2 regions of the Oceanobacillus sp. CF4.6 genome follow, and region 2 is predicted to be linked to the other one. Evidence: predicted binding sites of a transcription regulator. Region 2 holds the regulator's gene; the other holds the start of a gene.

Region 1 (7,145 bases), on a different contig from region 2:
TAAAAATATCGCAATATCACTCGATATGTACTTGCCTTTTCAGCCGTTAAGTAACTGGCTTCAACGACCTTTTTAAATGCGTTTACTTCCATAACTAACACCCACATTTCTTAGAAAACTAAGCATACGAAAAGCCTTTAGGCGTATACGCAAAGCCCGCACTTATGCAATGCTAAAATAATTACCTTACGTCCATTTTAACATATAACCCTAAAAACCGAACAGTGCCAGGCACTGTTCGGTTTTCGACAATATTTGACAATATTCGGGGAGTGACAGGCACTGATTGCTATGCGATACTTAGTGCTGTTTTTCTTCTATGTTGCATGAAGAATACGAGGACAATAATTGCTAATCCGACTCCACTTGTTAGAAGGCTCGCATACATGGACAATGCTCCGCTTGTGATTAGCAATATGCGTTCTGGAATCGTCGTTCTCGTACGTAACCATCCAATTGCACCAGCACCAAGTGCGATCACGCCGATGGTTGCTGTCAGGAATGCTAAAAGAACCTCAACCACAGTGCCATCCATCAGGAGCGCTGGATCTAGGACAAACATAAATGGAACGACGAACCCTACAATACCCAGTTTTAAAGCTTCCATTCCCACTCGGTTCGGATTCGCATCTGCAATTCCGGCTGCTGCATAGGCGGCCACTGCAACAGGCGGTGTAATCGCTGAAAAGATGGAAAAATAAACAATAAATAAATGAGCTGCCATTGTCGTTACACCTAATTCAATCAGCGCAGGTGCAGCAAGCATGGCGGTTAAGATATACGCTGCTGCCACTGGCATGCCCATTCCAAGGATAATACAGATTAGCATCACCAATAGTAATGTTGGAAATAGTAAACCATCCGTTAATCCAAGTACAATACTCGTTAATTTCCCTCCAAGTCCGGTCGTCATGATTCCTGCAATGACAAGCCCAGCTGCCCCACATGCTGTTGTAACTGATATAGAGGATTTAGCCCCATCTACCATGGAGGCAACTATTTTCGTCATACCCATCCGATTTTCTTTACGGAACCAGCTGACAACTATAACAGCTAAAATTCCATAAAACCCTGTTCTGGAAGCACTGTAACCTTGCATCAAGAAAAATATCAGAACGGTGATTGGAATAAAATAAAACCAACCTTTCTTCAAAACTTTCGTTAACTTAGGAACATCGGCTTTGGCCGGCCGTGGTAAGTCTAGACGCATTGCTTCAAAATGGACCATTGCAAGCAAAGAGACATAGTATAAAACACCTGGGATAAGCGCAGCAATCACAATTGACCCGTACGACATTTGGGTAACAGCAGCCATTAAGAAAGCAGATGAGCCCATAATTGGCGGCAAAATGCTTCCTCCCGTAGACGCAGCTGCTTCCACTGCAGCTGCAATTGTTGGCGGATATCCAGATTTTTTACTAACCGGAATGGTAAAATGTCCGGTTGTCACAACATTTGCTGTTGGACTTCCTGAAATCGAGCCGAAAAATGCACTCGTAAGCACAGCAACTTTGGCAGATCCCCCTCGCGTTCTTCCTGCGATTGCCGAAGAAATGTTAAAGAAAAATTCTCCTGCACCTGATTTTTGCAAAAAGGACCCGAATAACATGAACATGAATACAAACGTTGCAGCTACGGAAATTGGAGACCCCCATAGCCCATTAAAGCTATAGGTCAGTTCATCAATGAATTCAACGACAGACAGTTCCCTATGACTTAGCAGACCAGTTAAATGATGACCGCCAAGAGCATAAGCTGCCCCAATAAATACAATGACTATAATTGGAAAACCAATTGTTCTGCGCGCCGCTTCAATCGTTAACAGCACAAACACGAGCCCGAAAAAGATGTCCAGTCCATTTAACGGATTCATAATTGGAATCCTCGTTGCAATTCGTTCTGCATGTATCGTAAAATAAATTCCTGCGCCAAGAGACAACAGTACGAAAAGATAATCCATTACGCTAGGTGCCTGCCTTTTTATACCATCCTTTTTCGAATAGCCATAAAGCAAAAAAGTAAGTGCCAGGATGAAAGCAAGATGGATCGCCATTTGATTAAGTGGATCCAAATTCCCCCAAACGACAGACCAAATCTGGTATACCGATAAAATGCATGCGATTATGGAAAAGATTTTCATAGGATTGCTTGATAGGTTGCGTTTATACCCTTCCACAAACCAGCCGGTTAAAAATGTCTTGATGTCCACTGTGCTACGACTCCTTTTTGGAAAAGTTATTCCAGCAATCCCTTTTCCCGGAAAAATTTTTCAGCGCCCGGATGTAGGGGAACATTGCCAACATCCATCATCTTCTCTTCTGTTAAATTTTTGAATTCCTCATGCACATTTCCAAGATAATCCATATTTTCATAAATCGATTTCGTCATTTGATAGACTTCATCCTCTGGGACATCTTTATGGGTGATAAGGATAGCCGGTGTACTTATTGTGTCGATATCCTCTTCCATAAAAGCATATGTGTTAGCTTTAATGGTGCCAGATTCCATACCTAGTTCTTCCGATACTGCCTGAATCGTTTCCTGATCCAGTGCGAGCATTTTCAACTTCATCGTAGTGGAAGCCTCAATTATATCTCCGGACGGTGCTGATACTGCATCACCGGTTGCATCCATTCGATGATCTGCCATCATTTCAAATGTTTTCGATCCGGATAAATAATCTATCGATCCTCCCCAGGAATGGATATCTTCATAGGTAACTCCATATTCCTGTAAAATTGCTCGCGTTATAATTTCCCCTGCTGAGCCTTGTTGATCGACCGCTAATCGAATCGGTGCTTGCTGTCGGGCAATTTCAGCAATCGATTCATACGGTGTATCTGCGGTAACAATGAATTGATAATAGTTAGATGGTATGACAACACTTACAGCCCGAAGATTGGTGTAAGCCTCTGAATATGGTTCCTCTCCGCTGTATGCGGCATAGGAAGTCATCGCATAGGACAAGCCATATGGCACGACAGCCGTTCCGACAGCTGGTGGGTTTTCCACAATGCTGCCCGGCTCCACTGTAACAATAGCACCATCGTTTTCCCGGCGGATGGATTCAGCAATCCCCTCTGCAAATACAGACCAGGCTCCACCAGTACGTCCACCAATGATCGTTGTTTCGATGGAATCCTTTGAACCGTTCGTATTTGAAACAGATTCACTTCCGCAAGCTGCCAAGAAAACAATTCCGAGCATGATAGCTATAGCCATGTATCTATTTTTATTCACGAATTTCTCCCCCCTACTCATTACTGCGATAAGTTACTTTTTCTTTCCCTCTTGAACTTGCAAACTAATATCTAATGCCTTCACCGAATGCGTTAATGCTCCTAATGAAATATAATGAACACCGGTATTTGCATAAGTTGCTAGTTTTTCCATCATAATCCCACCTGAAGCTTCCGTGACAATGGTGCTTGGGACCATTGCTGCAAATTCCTTAACTTCTTCTGGACTGCGATTATCGAACATAATAACGTCTGCGCCTGCAGCTATCGCTTCCATTACTTCTTCCTTGTTTTCCGTTTCGACTTCGATTTTTACCATATGACCAACTGCTGCTCGTGCTTTTTCAACTGCTTTCGTTATTGATCCACAATATGAAATATGATTATCCTTAATCATCACACCGTCATATAATCCATTGCGATGATTTTTTCCTCCACCAGTGATGACCGCATATTTATCCAGCATGCGCAAACCTGGCATTGTTTTTCTAGTATCACAAAGATGTATCGTTGAATCATTCAATGTTTCGATTGCTTGATTCGTCATCGTTGCAATTCCACTCATTCGTTGTAGCAAATTTAAGATGACCCGTTCTCCCGTTAACAAATGGCGAACAGGGCCATATACTTCTGCAATGGTATCGAGCGGTTGAACCTTCTCACCGTCTTTAAAATGAAGCTTGATTTCCATTTGTGGTTCGATCAGATGGTATGCTTCTTTTATAATGGCTAAGCCGGATAATGTCCCTGTCTCTTTGGCGATGAATACCCCTTTTCCTGTTTGAGTTTCCGGAAAAATCGCCTCGCTCGTTATATCCTGATCACCGATATCTTCTAATAAAAAAGACTCGAGTGCTTTGCGCAGTTTTAATATGTTCATGTTTATTTCTCCTTTTATGTAATTGTGATTGTGATGTTTTTCACATTAAGGGTATGAAGGTACGCTTGTTTATTTTTAATCATATAGGCCTTATTTTTTCTATGTATCTAGTGGTAAAGTTAAAGAATTCTAATTTGGTAAGTCACCTGTCTTGACATCTATATTTACATAGAATTAATATATTATCAAGTATTAAATTTCGTATGTAGGGTCCTTTACAAACGGATACCTGCTATCATTGACGTGTTGCGTATTTATGCTATGGTGAAAGCAAAACGATTCGCATCACGTGAAAATTTTATTGAGGTGGTTTCTATATGAAAACGGAGAAGAAAATGTCTTCTGCTAATAGACAGCAACTGATTATAACCAAGCTGAAAGAAGCAAAAAAGCCAATCAGCGGCAGTGATTTCGCCAAAGAAACCAATGTCTCCAGACAGGTGATCGTTCAAGACGTTTCCATTTTAAAAGCAAAAAATGAGCCGATCATCGCAACAAGCCAGGGGTACCTTTATTTAAACGATGATAAAAATGATTCTTTAGAACAGAAGGTAATCGCCTGTAAACATGGTGACGAACAAACGCTGGATGAACTCTATCTCATCGTCGACCATGGCGTTACGATTAAGGATGTTAAGGTTGAGCATGCTGTCTACGGTGATTTGACTGCATCGATTCGGGTCAGCAACCGAAGAGAAGCGGACCAATTCGTCGAGAAAATTCACACAGCTGGTGCCTCCTATTTATCATCCCTAACAGACGGTGTACATCTGCACACCATTGAAGCCGACGCTACCGACAAAATTGAAGCAGCCTGTGCCGACTTAAAAAAAGCCGGCATCCTCATCTAAACCGCCATCCCCAAAAACCGAACAGTGCCTGTCACTCCCCGGAATTTGGTGAAATTTGTCGAATGATAGACAGATTATCCTCTCTTCAAAAAATTCAGTTATATCGAAAAGAGATGAAACCACAGCCATGTGATTTCATCTCTTTTATTTGTGATAATCTATTAATCTGCCTGCATGCCTCCATCAACATTATACAAGGAGCCATTCACGAACGATGCATTATCAGATGCAAGGAACAGTACAACTTGAGCAACTTCATTTGGCGAACCGAAGCGTCCAACTGGTATTCCCTGTTTGATTGCTTCTCCTGAAGTTTCTGGCTCACCTGGTGTAATATTGTTCTGAATATCTGCAAGCATCTGTGTGTCAATCGCTGCTGGTGCAACAGCATTGACACGAATTCCACTCGAAGCTGCTTCAAGTGCAGCAGTTTTTGTTATTCCTGCTACCGCATGCTTGGAAGCAATATATCCAGCCATACCAGCTGAACCAATATATGCTGCATTTGATGCGGTATTAATGATGCTGCCATAGCCTTGGATCTCCATCTGTTTTATTACATGTTTTAGTCCTAGAAATACGCCAGTTACGTTAATACTAAGAATTTGTTCAAATTTTTCTTTTTCCAAATCCTTAATCTGTGTAAATGGTCCATTGATTCCTGCATTGTTGAAGAAAACATCAATTTTTCCAAAGGCTTCCACAGTTTGTCGCACATAGTTTTTAACATCTTCTTCATCTGTTACATTCGCTTTAAGAGTCATAATCTTATTACTATCAGCTTTCAAAGAAGTCTTTGCTTTATCAAGGGCTTCCTGATTAATATCAATCAACACTACTTTTGCGCCATTATTTAAAAAAAGCTGTGCCGTTGCTTGTCCAATACCACCAGCTCCACCAGTGATCAATACTACTTTATCTTCCATTTAAATCTCCTCCTTTTAGTAATTAACTGTCCTTTTGTAACTACCAACAGCATACTGTAAGCGCTGCCTTTTTACAAACATTTCGAAATATTAAACACAATAGTGCCTGTCACTCCCCGATATTTGTCGAATGGTGTTAAGCGATTCCAATTGAAACTATCCTTGTTTAATGAAATAATAAGCGTATAAATCCAACTTTATTGATATGATTAATGAAATCAAACGTAGGAGGTTCCTAATGAAATTAACAGAGTTAGAAATGAAGGAAGAACAAGTAAGCCTTTTAATAAAAACGGTAGAAGCCTTTGCAAGTCGTGCACGGCAGCACGATGAAGATGGCTCATTTCCTTTTGAAAATTTCGAGGACTTAAAAGGAATCGGTTACCCGGCATTAACGGTGCCAAAAGAATATGGTGGCGCTGGAATTTCATTATTGGATATGCTTCAATTTCAGGAAATTATCGGAAAGGCGGATGGTTCAACAGCACTTTCGATTGGATGGCATATGGGAATCATGAAACATCTTGGAGAAAATCAAATCTGGCAGAAGGAAACGTATGAAGCAATTGCCCGTGATGTCGCCCAAACAGGGGCGCTCCTAAATAATGCTGCCTCAGAGCCTGCTGCTGGAAGCCCCACTCGTGGTGGCAAACCGGAAACCTTTGCAAAAGAAGTCAATGATGGATGGGTAATTAATGGTAGAAAAACATTCACCACCCTCTCACCTATTCTTGATTATTTCGTCGTAAGTGCAACTATTGACGGCACTGACCAAGTTGGGAATTTTTTGGTTAAGCGAACGCGAGATGGTGTCAGGGTTGATGAAACATGGGATTCGATTGCAATGAAGGGTACTGGTAGTCATGATCTCGTATTGGAAAATGTAAATGTAAAAAAAGATGATCTCGTAGAACGTTTAACACCTGGTAAAAAGAAGGCTACTGGCTGGTTGCTGCATATACCGGCATGTTATCTCGGAATTGCCAGCGCTGCACAGGAATACGCAATTCAATTTGCTGCCAGCTATTCTCCAAACAGTATTGAAGGCACGATCTCCGATTTACCGAATGTGAAACAAAAGCTCGGTGAGATGGAGCTGAAGATGATGGAGTCCCGGCATTTCCTTTATGGTGTTGCTAGGAAATGGGATGAAAGTGATGCAGCTACTAGAGATGCGATGGGGCCAGAACTCGGCGCAGTTAAATTATCTGTCGTTAATAAAGCGATTGAAGTGATTGATCTAGCAATG
Region 2 (11,210 bases):
AATTTAGCAAGACGCTCTTGTAATTTTTCTTTATCGAATTCAGAAGTTGTTTCTTCTGCTTGTGCACGAATTTGTGCAACACGTCCGCTTATTGCTTCAGGGCTTCCAGCACCTTCAACGACAGTCGTGTTTTCTTTTGTTACAACAACTTTAGAAGCACGGCCTAATTGTTCGATTGTTGCAGACTTAAGATCAAATCCAAGATCCTCAGTGATAACCTCTGCACCAGTTAAGATAGCGATGTCTTCAAGCATTGCTTTACGACGGTCACCGAATCCTGGAGCTTTAACAGCTACCGCATTGAATGTTCCACGAAGTTTGTTTACAACTAATGTTGCAAGTGCTTCGCCTTCCACATCTTCAGCAATTAATAGAAGTGGTTTACCTTGTTGTACGACTTGCTCAAGTACTGGTAATACTTCTTGGATGTTACCGATTTTCTTGTCTGTAATTAAGATATATGGATCTTCTAAAACTGCTTCCATTTTATCTTGATCCGTAACCATGTATGGAGAAGAGTATCCACGATCAAATTGCATCCCTTCAACAACTTCTAATTCTGTGTTGAAGCCTTTAGATTCCTCAATTGTTATAACACCATCATTACCAACACGTTCCATCGCTTCAGCAATTAGGCTACCAACTTCATCATCAGATGCAGAGATAGATGCAATTTGTGCGATAGACTCTTTGTTTTGAACTGGTTGTGAAATTGCTTTTAACTCTTCAACAGCAGTTGCAACGGCCTTTTCAATACCACGGCGAATACCGACAGGGTTTGCACCAGCTGTAACGTTTTTCAAACCTTCATGGATCATTGCTTGTGCAAGTACAGTTGCTGTAGTAGTACCATCACCAGCTACATCGTTTGTTTTCGATGCAACTTCAGATACAAGTTGTGCTCCCATATTTTCAAAAGCATCTTCAAGCTCGATTTCTTTAGCAATCGTTACACCATCATTTGTAATTAGTGGTGAACCGAATTTTTTATCTAAAACAACGTTACGCCCTTTTGGTCCTAAAGTTACTTTGACAGCGTTTGCTAATGTATCAACACCGCGAAGCATCGAACCACGTGCATCTTCACTAAATTTTATATCTTTAGCCATAAGAAAATTCCTCCTTTGATAAAATCATGATTAATTTATTTAAATAAGTAGTTAATTTTATGTTTTTATTAGCTAACTACAGCTAAAATGTCATTTTCACGAAGAATTAAGTATTCTGCACCTTGGTGTTTTACTTCGGTACCAGCAAATTTAGAGAAAATAATAACGTCACCTTCAGAAACTTCAAGTGCTACTTTTTCTCCATTTTCAGTTACTCGACCAGTTCCTACTGCAACAACGCGACCTTCTTGCGGCTTTTCCTGTGCCGAATCTGGAAGTACGATTCCGCTTGCAGTTGTTTCTTCTTGTTCAACAAGTTCGATAACAACACGATCTCCTAGTGGTTTAATCATGTAGAATGCCTCCTTAATTCCATATCAATTTTTAGTTTATTAGCACTCTAATACATTGAGTGCTAACTCCTACTCATATAATAATTAATCCATCCGAAAAATGCAAGCAAAGTATGTTTTATTTTTCCATATTTTTAATAATATAAATAAAGAAGATGATTTTAAAGTAAGACATACGATTATAATTCATCATCCAAGTTATGTTAGAATGGGTGATATGTAAATGTAGAAAGTAATTAAAGGAGACATTCATTTGGCTAGAAGATACTGGTACGTAATTCTCACTTATATTATTGTTCAATTTTCAGGCATCCTCGGAGCCCCTTTGCTTTTAAACTTATTTCCGATTTCTGCTTTTGATGCTGTTGTTTATTGGACCATCTTTAGCTTTATTGCTGGTCTTGTAGTAATCCTGTTTATAATGAAACCAGATATGCAAATGCAAAGTGCCCGAAATGCTGCCACTACAGGTACCGTCATTCTTTGGTCTGTGCTTGGTATATTTATGGCTTTATTCGCTCAAGGTATTGCAGCTACAATTGAAATGGAAGTGCTTGGTATAGATCCAGGTTCAGCGAACACGCAACAGATTATGGATATTACCCGTGCCGCTCCATTATTTATGCTAATCCCAGCAATTATTGCACCAATACTGGAAGAATTAATTTTTCGTAAAATCATATTCGGTACTTTTTATAAACGAATGAATTTCTTTTTTGCCGGGCTGCTTTCCGCACTTATCTTCGGATTCATCCATGGTGAACCGCAACACATCTTAATTTATGCTTCGATGGGCTTTGTATTCGCATTTCTATATGTAAAAACGAAGCGGATTCTAGTGCCAATTATCGTTCACGCTGGAATGAATACGATGGTTGTTCTTGCACAGTATTCACTGACTCCAGAGGAAATTCAACATCAACTGGACCAATTACAAACAATTTTCATTGGAGGATAATTAATGGGTAAATCATTATTAATCAAAGCATTCATATACACGCTGATGGGTACGACATTTATTTACATTGCAATTCAAAGTAAAGGGGAAACGCTTTGGAATCCGGTTACGCTTATCTTCGCTGCAGTTGCAGCCATGGATTTCTGGGTAGTCTTTAAACTGCTGACACAATATTTTAAGTCCAAAAATAAAAAGGAGTAGAATGATAATATTCTGCTCCTTTTACTTATTCACTGTATATCTTTTAGCATATCGATCCACGCTTTTTTGTTATCTATCTTTTTTTCCAATGTCGTATACCGTAAAGCAAACAAGTCATTTTCTTTTATGAATACCCTCACAACCTCTTCCTGATCGAACAGTACCTCATCATCAGTTAAAGCGAATTCAATTATCCCTTCCTCTGATGATTGTTCTAATCTGTTGAATTCTAAGCTACCTGTACTCACTTCGGTAAGATTGTTCTCCATTTCAGAAAGGAAATTTTCTATGCCTATGTGATGATTTCCATCTTGATAATAATGAATGGTTAATAATTCCGTTAAATTACTGAAGTCCTCATTAGATGGCAGATACTCTGCAATCGCTTCGCCTTCTGCTTCCTGATAGTTCCCGAGCGTCCACCCACCATCATCAAATGGAGTTTTCAGATTGGTAATGTAATCCGTATATTCCCCTTCCATCGTTACTTCTTCAGATAAGACATCTTCATCAAGTGTAATTACTTCTTCGACTTCTGTCTGATAGATTTTCCAATTCCCATTTTCATTTTTTAATACATGTATCCCTGAAGTTTTATTGTTTTGAAATTCGGATCCTTCCATCTTTATCGTTGTCTGGGTAAAAGAAACCCTTGCCTCTTCTTCCGTCTTTTCTTCTACAGAAAGACCGGAAAGCTCCATATCCAATTGATAAGGAGATAATTGTTTCATTGTATCTACAGTTTGATCATATACAGGTGACTCACTATGTACCGTATTCTTATATTCATTTTGGTTTCCATTTGTAAGTGCATTTACATTATTCTCAATCACTGTAAATAATACCTCGTCTTCAGGGAGATTTTCCTGCAAATCTTCTTCCGTATCTTCCTCCATCTCTGCACGAACGGATTTATCAGACGATTCTTGTATACTTTCATCTTCTGAACATGCTGAAAAGACGAATGAAATAAAAATAAATAAAATAGTGGATATACCAAAGCGCCCCAATTTCTTCATAAAAAATTCTCCCATCTTTCATTAGATAATTAGATATACTCCAATTTGCAAAAAAATAAAGCCATCGAAATAATTACATTTCAATAGCATTATTATTATTTATCAAGTGAATAGTGTTTCAGAAAATATACGAGTGCCTGCAATTCGACAGCCAGATCAATATGATGTACGCGAATCCTTTTAGGGACGGTTATCCTCGCAGGTGTAAAGTTAAGGATTCCAGTTATCCCCTTTTCTACCAGTTTATTGGCAATTGAATCCGCTTCAATAGCTGGTATGGTTAAGATAGCAACTTTAATATGATTCAATTTTTCATCGAGATCGTCGACATGATAAACGGGTATCCCACCAATATCGGTACCTACTTTTTCACGGTCAGCATCGAATGCCATTGTAATGCGGATGTTATTATTTTTCATGAAATTATAATTTAGGAATGCTGTACCAAGGTTACCTACACCAATTAAAGCCACTTCTGTAACTTCGTTTTGGTCCAATGTACTTCTAAAAAAACCTAGTAAGTACTCGACATTGTAACCATAACCCTTTTTGCCTAGTGCACCGAAATAAGAGAAGTCTCTTCTAATTGTAGCAGAATCAACTTTTACTGCTTCACTTAATTCTTTGGATGAAACTCTTTTTTTACCTTGCTGATTTAAGTTATTCAGAAAACGATAGTATAGTGGCAAGCGCTTTGCAGTAGCTTGTGGAATTTTATTTTGGTCCATTAAACGTTCCTCTTTTCGATCCTATAGTAAATGATATAAACGTATCCTATTCCATTTTAACAGAAATCCAGAAAGAAGTCGTGATATTTTTCACAACCTGAGTTGCTTACTTAATTAACTATAAGATACACTATGAAGGATGGGGTGAATATTTATGATATTAATGCAATTAAACGGCCTTTCAAAATCCTTCGGTGCTGAAGAAATTTTATCAAATATTAAACTAGAAATAAAAGATAATGATCGTGTCGCCATTGTAGGAAGAAACGGTGCCGGGAAATCGACATTGCTAAAGATTATGGCTGGTGAATTATCCTATGATGAGGGAGATTTCTTTAAACCTAAAGACCTTACATTCGGCTATCTCTCCCAGCATATGACACTGGAGTCAGGTAAAACCATTTGGGATGAAATGATGGAGGTATTCTCGCATCTAAGGCTTCAGGAAAGCAAGCTTCATTCGTTGGAAAAGGACATGGAAAATGCTTCTAATTTAGCGGGGGAAGACTATGAAAAGTTACTTCAGGATTATGATAAACTTCAGCTGGCTTATCAAACTGGCGGAGGGTACACGTATGAATCAGACATAAAGACTGTTCTGACAGGGTTGAATTTCTTTGATTATGATTTCAATACACCAATCATGGAGCTAAGCGGTGGCCAAAAGACACGACTGGCATTGGGGAAACTCTTACTGCAAAAACCGCAACTGTTGATTTTGGATGAGCCAACGAACCACCTGGATATCGATACGCTTTCCTGGCTGGAAAATTATTTAGTTAACTATCCTGGTGCCATTGTCATCGTTTCGCATGATCGCTATTTTCTAGACAAGACGGTTTCCATTGTTTATGAAATTGCACGGCACAAAACGAGTAAATATCATGGAAGCTATAGTAAGTATTTGGAGAAAAAGGCTTTAAATTACGAACAGGAATTAAAGGAATTTGAAAAGCAGCAAACAGAAATAAAGAAATTGGAGGACTTCGTACAACGAAATATTGTCCGAGCTTCTACTACAAAAAGAGCGCAAAGCCGGAGAAAGCAGCTCGAAAAAATGGATCGACTTGACCGTCCACCTGGAGATGAATCTTCGGCATCCTTTTCCTTTCAGATTGAAAAAAGAAGCGGAAATGACGTTTTAAATATAGATCAACTGCGTCTAAGTTATGAAAATGAACAGGAACCTATTTTCTCCGATATTAAATTACATGTAAATCGTGGCGAACGCATCGCACTCGTAGGTCCAAATGGAGTTGGTAAGACAACTTTATTAAAAGCTATATTAGGTAACCTAAAGTCTGATCGTGGGTCGATCCAAATCGGCACCAATGTCCAAATTGGTTATTATGATCAGGAACAAGCAGAGCTTGACTCATCAAAAAGCCTTCTACAGGAATTATGGGATGATTACCCTACAATTAATGAAAAAGATATTCGAACCATTCTCGGGAATTTTCTATTTTCTGGTGAAGATGTCCTTAAACCGGTTCACACATTAAGTGGTGGAGAAAAGGCCCGACTTGCTCTCGCAAAATTAAAAATGCAAAAAGCGAATCTGCTTATTTTGGATGAACCAACAAACCATTTGGATATTGATAGCAAAGAGGTTCTTGAAGCTGCTCTTAATGATTTTCCCGGAACCATTATATTCGTCTCGCATGATCGCTATTTCATCAATAAAATTGCCGATCAGGTTGCTGAAATGCAACGAAACGGCATTTCAATGTATCTTGGAGACTATGACTACTACTTGGAAAAAAAGGAAGAAGAAGCAGAATTAAAACGACTTCAGCAGGAAAAGGAAATTGGGCCAGCAGCCGAAAATAAAAAGCTGAGTTTTAAAGAAGGAAAGCAACAGCAAAGTGAAAAACGGAAAACAGAGCGTCGGATTGCTGACCTTGAGGAAATGATTGAGCGTTTGGAATTGGAAATTTCCGAAATGGAAGAGGAAATGACAAAACCTGAAATATATCAGGACCATGAAAAATCATTGGAACTTACCCAGAAAGTAAGCAGCACAAAACAAGAAGCTGAGCATTTAATGGAAGAATGGACTTCTCTTCAAGAGAACCTCTAAAACGATGAAACAGTTAAAAATAGAAAAACAGCAGTATCTTAAATGATACTGCTGTTTTTCTATTTAAATAAATAATCGTTTTGAATGGTGTTCTCTACTGCCACCCGATACACAATACCTAACCCGATCATTGTGGATAAGATGGAACTCCCTCCATAGCTGATTAATAACAATGGAATCCCGGTAATCGGCATAACCCCCAAGGTCATTCCAATATTTTGAAAAACGTGGATTAATAGAAGACTCAAAAATCCAAAACAAAAATACGTACCAAATGACGAATACTTAAATATGCTCAGCCCTAATGTGACAAGCTTATACAAAAGCATAAAGTACAAAAATATAACAATGGCACTTCCAATGAAGCCGAAGCTCTCCCCAATTACAGAGAATATAAAATCCGTATGTGCCTCGGGGTAATTAACTTCAAGACTTCCCATTCCTTTGCCAAATAACTGTCCAGAACCCAGTGCCATATATGCGCGGTCAAAATGGTATGTTGCGTCACTGGACTGTTGCGTTGGATCAAACCAAGTCAGAATACGATTAACCTGGTATTGACGAATTCCGAGAACTTCCTGTGCCAGTACTGGAAATTTTATAACAAAACCAATCACTGCAGCAGACACCGTAGAAATGACAACGATTAAGCTCGTAATTATTTTCCAGTTAATGCCGGATAATATAATCATCATACCCGCAATGAACAGATATACCATTGCTGTTCCAAAGTCGGGTTGCAGCAGAATCAAGGATACAGGTACAGCAGTAAGAATAAGTATTTTAACTAATAAATAGGCATCACTTTTAAGGTTGCTTACTTCAAACTTTGATTTATGCTTACTGATCACAGCAGCCATAAATAAAATAGTCGTTATTTTAGTAAACTCTGCTGGTTGCAATGACAATCCCGGCAAAGTAAACCAGCTTTTTGCCCCATTGATAGTCCTTGCTATTGATTCAGGACTTATCAACAATACGATAAGTACCAAAATGCTCGTTCCATATATATACACACTTGCTTTATAGAGTTGTTCCAAGTCAAGAAATTGGATAGCTGCTACGATAAAAGCTCCAGCAGTGAACCATAAAATCTGCTTTAGAACAAAGTTTTCACCTTCATACTGTTCCAGCTGCTGTGCATTAAAAATGGCAAGCAAACTAACACAGACGAACAAAGTAAATAAAAATATTAAATCCGTTTGCATATAATACGATTGTTTTTTATTCATTACAGCATCACCCAAATTTCTTTCCTGTTCATTCCATTGCTTTTTTACAGATACGTCGTGGATAAATCAGAGATATCCACAGCCTTTTCATCAATTAATTAGCTATACTTAAGGTTATTAACAAACTTATACACATTATCCACAGGGTTACATCATTTTATCAACAACTTTTACCCACAATGAAAATCTATATTTTACAGTTATCCTAGTAAAATATCCACACCCCTGTGTATAACCTGTGGATTACTTTAATAGTAACGATGCATTTGCATTCAGATCTAGCCCTGAACGTCTTCCTTGGTCATAGGCAATTGTTCCAGCAGCAGCGATCATGGCAGCATTATCTGTACAGAGCTTGAAATCTGGAATTAGTAAGGGTATTTCTGTTTTACTAAATGCGAAATTCAATTCTTCTCTTAAGCCTTTATTTGCTGCCACTCCACCAGCTACGATCACCTGTTTCACATTATATTCTTTCGCAGCTTTTACTGTTTTGGCAGTTAAGACTTCTACAACACTAGCCTGGAAGCTTGCAGCGATATCTTCATTTTTCAGCGTCTCTCCACGTTGCTTCGCATTGTGAATTTTATTAATCACAGCTGATTTTAATCCACTGAAACTAAAGTCATAACTGTCGTTTTCAAGCCAAGCTCTTGGGAATTCAATTGTTTCTTTCCCAATTGCAGCCAATCGGTCAATATGCGGGCCGCCCGGATAAGGTAAATGAAGCATTCTGGCTACTTTATCATAAGCTTCTCCAGCTGCATCATCACGCGTTTCTCCAATTAGCTCATATAATCCATGTTCTTTCATTAAAACCAACTCCGTATGCCCACCTGACACAATCAGAGCCAACAACGGAAACTGAAATTCCTTTTCCAATCGATTGGCATAAATATGGCCAGCAATATGATGCACGCCCACTAAAGGCTTCTGTTTGGCAAATGCAAGTGCTTTGGCTGCATTTACGCCTACAAGTAATGCTCCAACAAGACCAGGTCCTTCTGTCACTGCAATCGCGTCAATTTCATCCCATGTCACCTGTGCGTCCTGAAAAGCTTCTTCAAGTATAAGCGTAATTTGCTCCACATGATGTCTGGATGCAATTTCAGGTACTACCCCGCCAAATCGTTTATGACTTTCAATTTGGGAAGCTACAACATTTGTAATAATCTCTGTTCCATTTTTTACAATGGCTACAGCAGTTTCATCACAGCTTGTTTCTATTCCTAATATTAATCTATTTGTTTTCATATTAAATTCACCCACATAACGATAGCATCTTCCCCATTGTCTGTATAGTAATTTTTGCGAATTCCACCCGCTACAAGACCAAACTTTTTATACAACCCCTGAGCAGGACTATTGGACTCCCGAACTTCCAGAGAAAGCCGTTTTACTCCCATTTTCACTGCGTACTGTACGGTATAGCCAAAAAGCTTTTCACCAAGTTTATTCCCACGGTAATCTGGCAGGATAGCTACATTCGTAATTTGAGCATCATCAATCACAATCCAAATTCCTATATAACCAACAATCTTATCATCCAGCTCCATAACAAAATAATGCGCATGCTTATTATCAATCAATTCCTGATAGAAAATATCTGTTGTCCATGGAGTCCGAAATGATACACGTTCCACATCCAATACTTGATTTACATCGAAAACTAACATCTTCCTTATCGTAACTTTAGCCATGATTTTTATTTCCCTTTTGTTGTCTCAACCAATTTGATTCTGCTTCAGCCAGACGCAAGTAGTTAGGTGTTAACGTATGTGTGGAATCCGCTTCTTTGGTTATACCAGCCAATCCTAAATGACCTGCTTGAGGTATATGGTATGGACCTTCAGGTATAACGGCAAGTTCTCCAAGGGATTGCTGAATTCCTTCTTTATAAATAGAAATGTCAGGACTTAAAAAAAGAACACTTTTCTTTTTTATCCCAAGCTCTTTCAACACATCATCCATTAATAGATTCTTTTCTTCCAGGACGTTCACAAGTTTATGATCGATCCACTGATATAAACCTGTAAATACAAGCCCTCTTCGTGCATCAAAAAAAGGACAGATATAATCACTAAAGAACCGTCCCTGATAAGCGAGTACTTCCAGGCTCGATACACCTACGACCGGGATATTTAATGCCCATGCCATTGTTTTAGCTGTTGAGATGCCAATTCGTACTCCTGTATAAGACCCAGGCCCTTTTGCAACCACAATTCTATCCAGTTGGTCAGGTTTTAGGGCCACCTCATTCATCAAATTTTCAATTGCAGGCATTAATCTTACGGAATGATTTTTTGTGAGATTTGTCATTACTTCTCCAACGATCTGGTCATCTTTCAGTATAGACACACCAAGTACCTGATTCGAAGTATCTATTGCAAGTATATTCATTCAAATTGCTCCTAACTCATCAATTCATTTACAACCCATTTAAAGTGAGTACCAGTTGGTGTAAATTCCAGTTCTCTCTTATGTTCATCAATATAGCTGATTTTAATATTTAAACGTTCATCGGGTAAAAACTCCTCAATAAACTGTGCCCATTCTACAACACTAATGCCATTTCCATCGAAATACTCATCAAAACCGATATCTTCTTCAGAATTCTCAAGCCTGTAAACATCCATATGATATAAAGGAAGCTCACCCTCATATTCTTTTATGATCGTAAAAGTAGGACTGCTTATATTTCGTTTCACACCGAGTCCCCTTGCCAGTCCTTTTGTAAATGTTGTTTTACCAGAGCCTAATTCACCCTCTAGTGTAATCACGTCACCAGGCTTAAGCAACAAGGCAAGTTCTCCTGCTAGTGAAGTTGTTTCCCGCTCTGTATTTGTCTTTATTTTCGTCATTTAATCCACCTACTTTAAGTGTGTGTAACCTTTTTTCTCTAAAATGATATCCTTGTTATGATTTTGTTTCAAAAATACACGACCAACAGGATCTGCTGCAGAAACATAACCAATTTCAGAAACCATTGTATTCGTCAGTTCTGCAATTCGCTTTACTTCATTCCATTCTTCTTTTGATACGGTGCCCATCAATTCAAAATCTTCTCCACCGTATAATTTCCATTTATACTGCAAATCTAATGAGAATTGATTAAAATTAGTACTGGTAGGAAGTAATTCATCTACTAATGTTATTGTAACACGCGAAGCTTCAGCAATCTCATTGGCTTCACTTGCAATTCCATCACTGATATCATTTAATGCTAATCTAGTTATGTTATTTAATTTGCTTGAGAACTCAACGCGAGGCGATGGCATGCGATGTTTATTTACAAAATAAGCAGGTTCAATGTAATTATCGCGATTTGTCAATACATGAAATCCTGCCTGTGAATCACCTAATGTCCCAGTAACAAAAACGATATCGCCTTGAATAGAATCGCTTCTGAAACGTGATTTATCCTTCATTGTATACCCCATCACTGTGATGGAAATAGATAGTTCTTTACCTGAAACTGTATCTCCACCGATTAAATCCATTTTATATTGCTCTGCTAATTGTTTCATCCC

What was found. Region 2 encodes Rex, which represses fermentation and respiration genes when NADH is low (regulators of the CRP and FNR family bind a similar motif). Its sites were predicted from a motif close to TTGTGAAATATTTCACAA; they were not measured.
Region 1: a site for Rex is predicted at 4,148-4,165, ahead of nadC (carboxylating nicotinate-nucleotide diphosphorylase). Genes of this name have one in related genera too.

What each region holds. Positions count from the first base shown of each region.
Region 1 is NZ_JBIMEX010000011.1:25,540-32,684, reverse strand. It holds partial or broken gene ACHABU_RS15520 (DUF2397 family protein) at 1-92, opposite strand, end outside; gene ACHABU_RS15515 (TRAP transporter permease) at 290-2,209, opposite strand; gene ACHABU_RS15510 (TAXI family TRAP transporter solute-binding subunit) at 2,236-3,240, opposite strand; gene nadC (carboxylating nicotinate-nucleotide diphosphorylase) at 3,274-4,119, opposite strand; gene ACHABU_RS15500 (transcription repressor NadR) at 4,437-4,970, shown strand; gene ACHABU_RS15495 (SDR family NAD(P)-dependent oxidoreductase) at 5,132-5,896, opposite strand; gene ACHABU_RS15490 (acyl-CoA dehydrogenase family protein) at 6,135-7,145, shown strand, end outside.
Region 2 is NZ_JBIMEX010000004.1:235,544-246,753, forward strand. It holds gene groL (chaperonin GroEL) at 1-1,109, opposite strand, end outside; gene groES (co-chaperone GroES) at 1,178-1,462, opposite strand; gene ACHABU_RS09290 (lysostaphin resistance A-like protein) at 1,716-2,420, shown strand; gene ACHABU_RS09295 (YdiK family protein) at 2,424-2,621, shown strand; gene ACHABU_RS09300 (hypothetical protein) at 2,651-3,640, opposite strand; gene ACHABU_RS09305 (redox-sensing transcriptional repressor Rex) at 3,736-4,368, opposite strand; gene ACHABU_RS09310 (ABC-F family ATP-binding cassette domain-containing protein) at 4,523-6,448, shown strand; gene ACHABU_RS09315 (FtsW/RodA/SpoVE family cell cycle protein) at 6,508-7,680, opposite strand; gene tsaD (tRNA (adenosine(37)-N6)-threonylcarbamoyltransferase complex transferase subunit TsaD) at 7,924-8,934, opposite strand; gene rimI (ribosomal protein S18-alanine N-acetyltransferase) at 8,931-9,383, opposite strand; gene tsaB (tRNA (adenosine(37)-N6)-threonylcarbamoyltransferase complex dimerization subunit type 1 TsaB) at 9,373-10,080, opposite strand; gene tsaE (tRNA (adenosine(37)-N6)-threonylcarbamoyltransferase complex ATPase subunit type 1 TsaE) at 10,092-10,541, opposite strand; gene thiL (thiamine-phosphate kinase) at 10,551-11,210, opposite strand, start outside.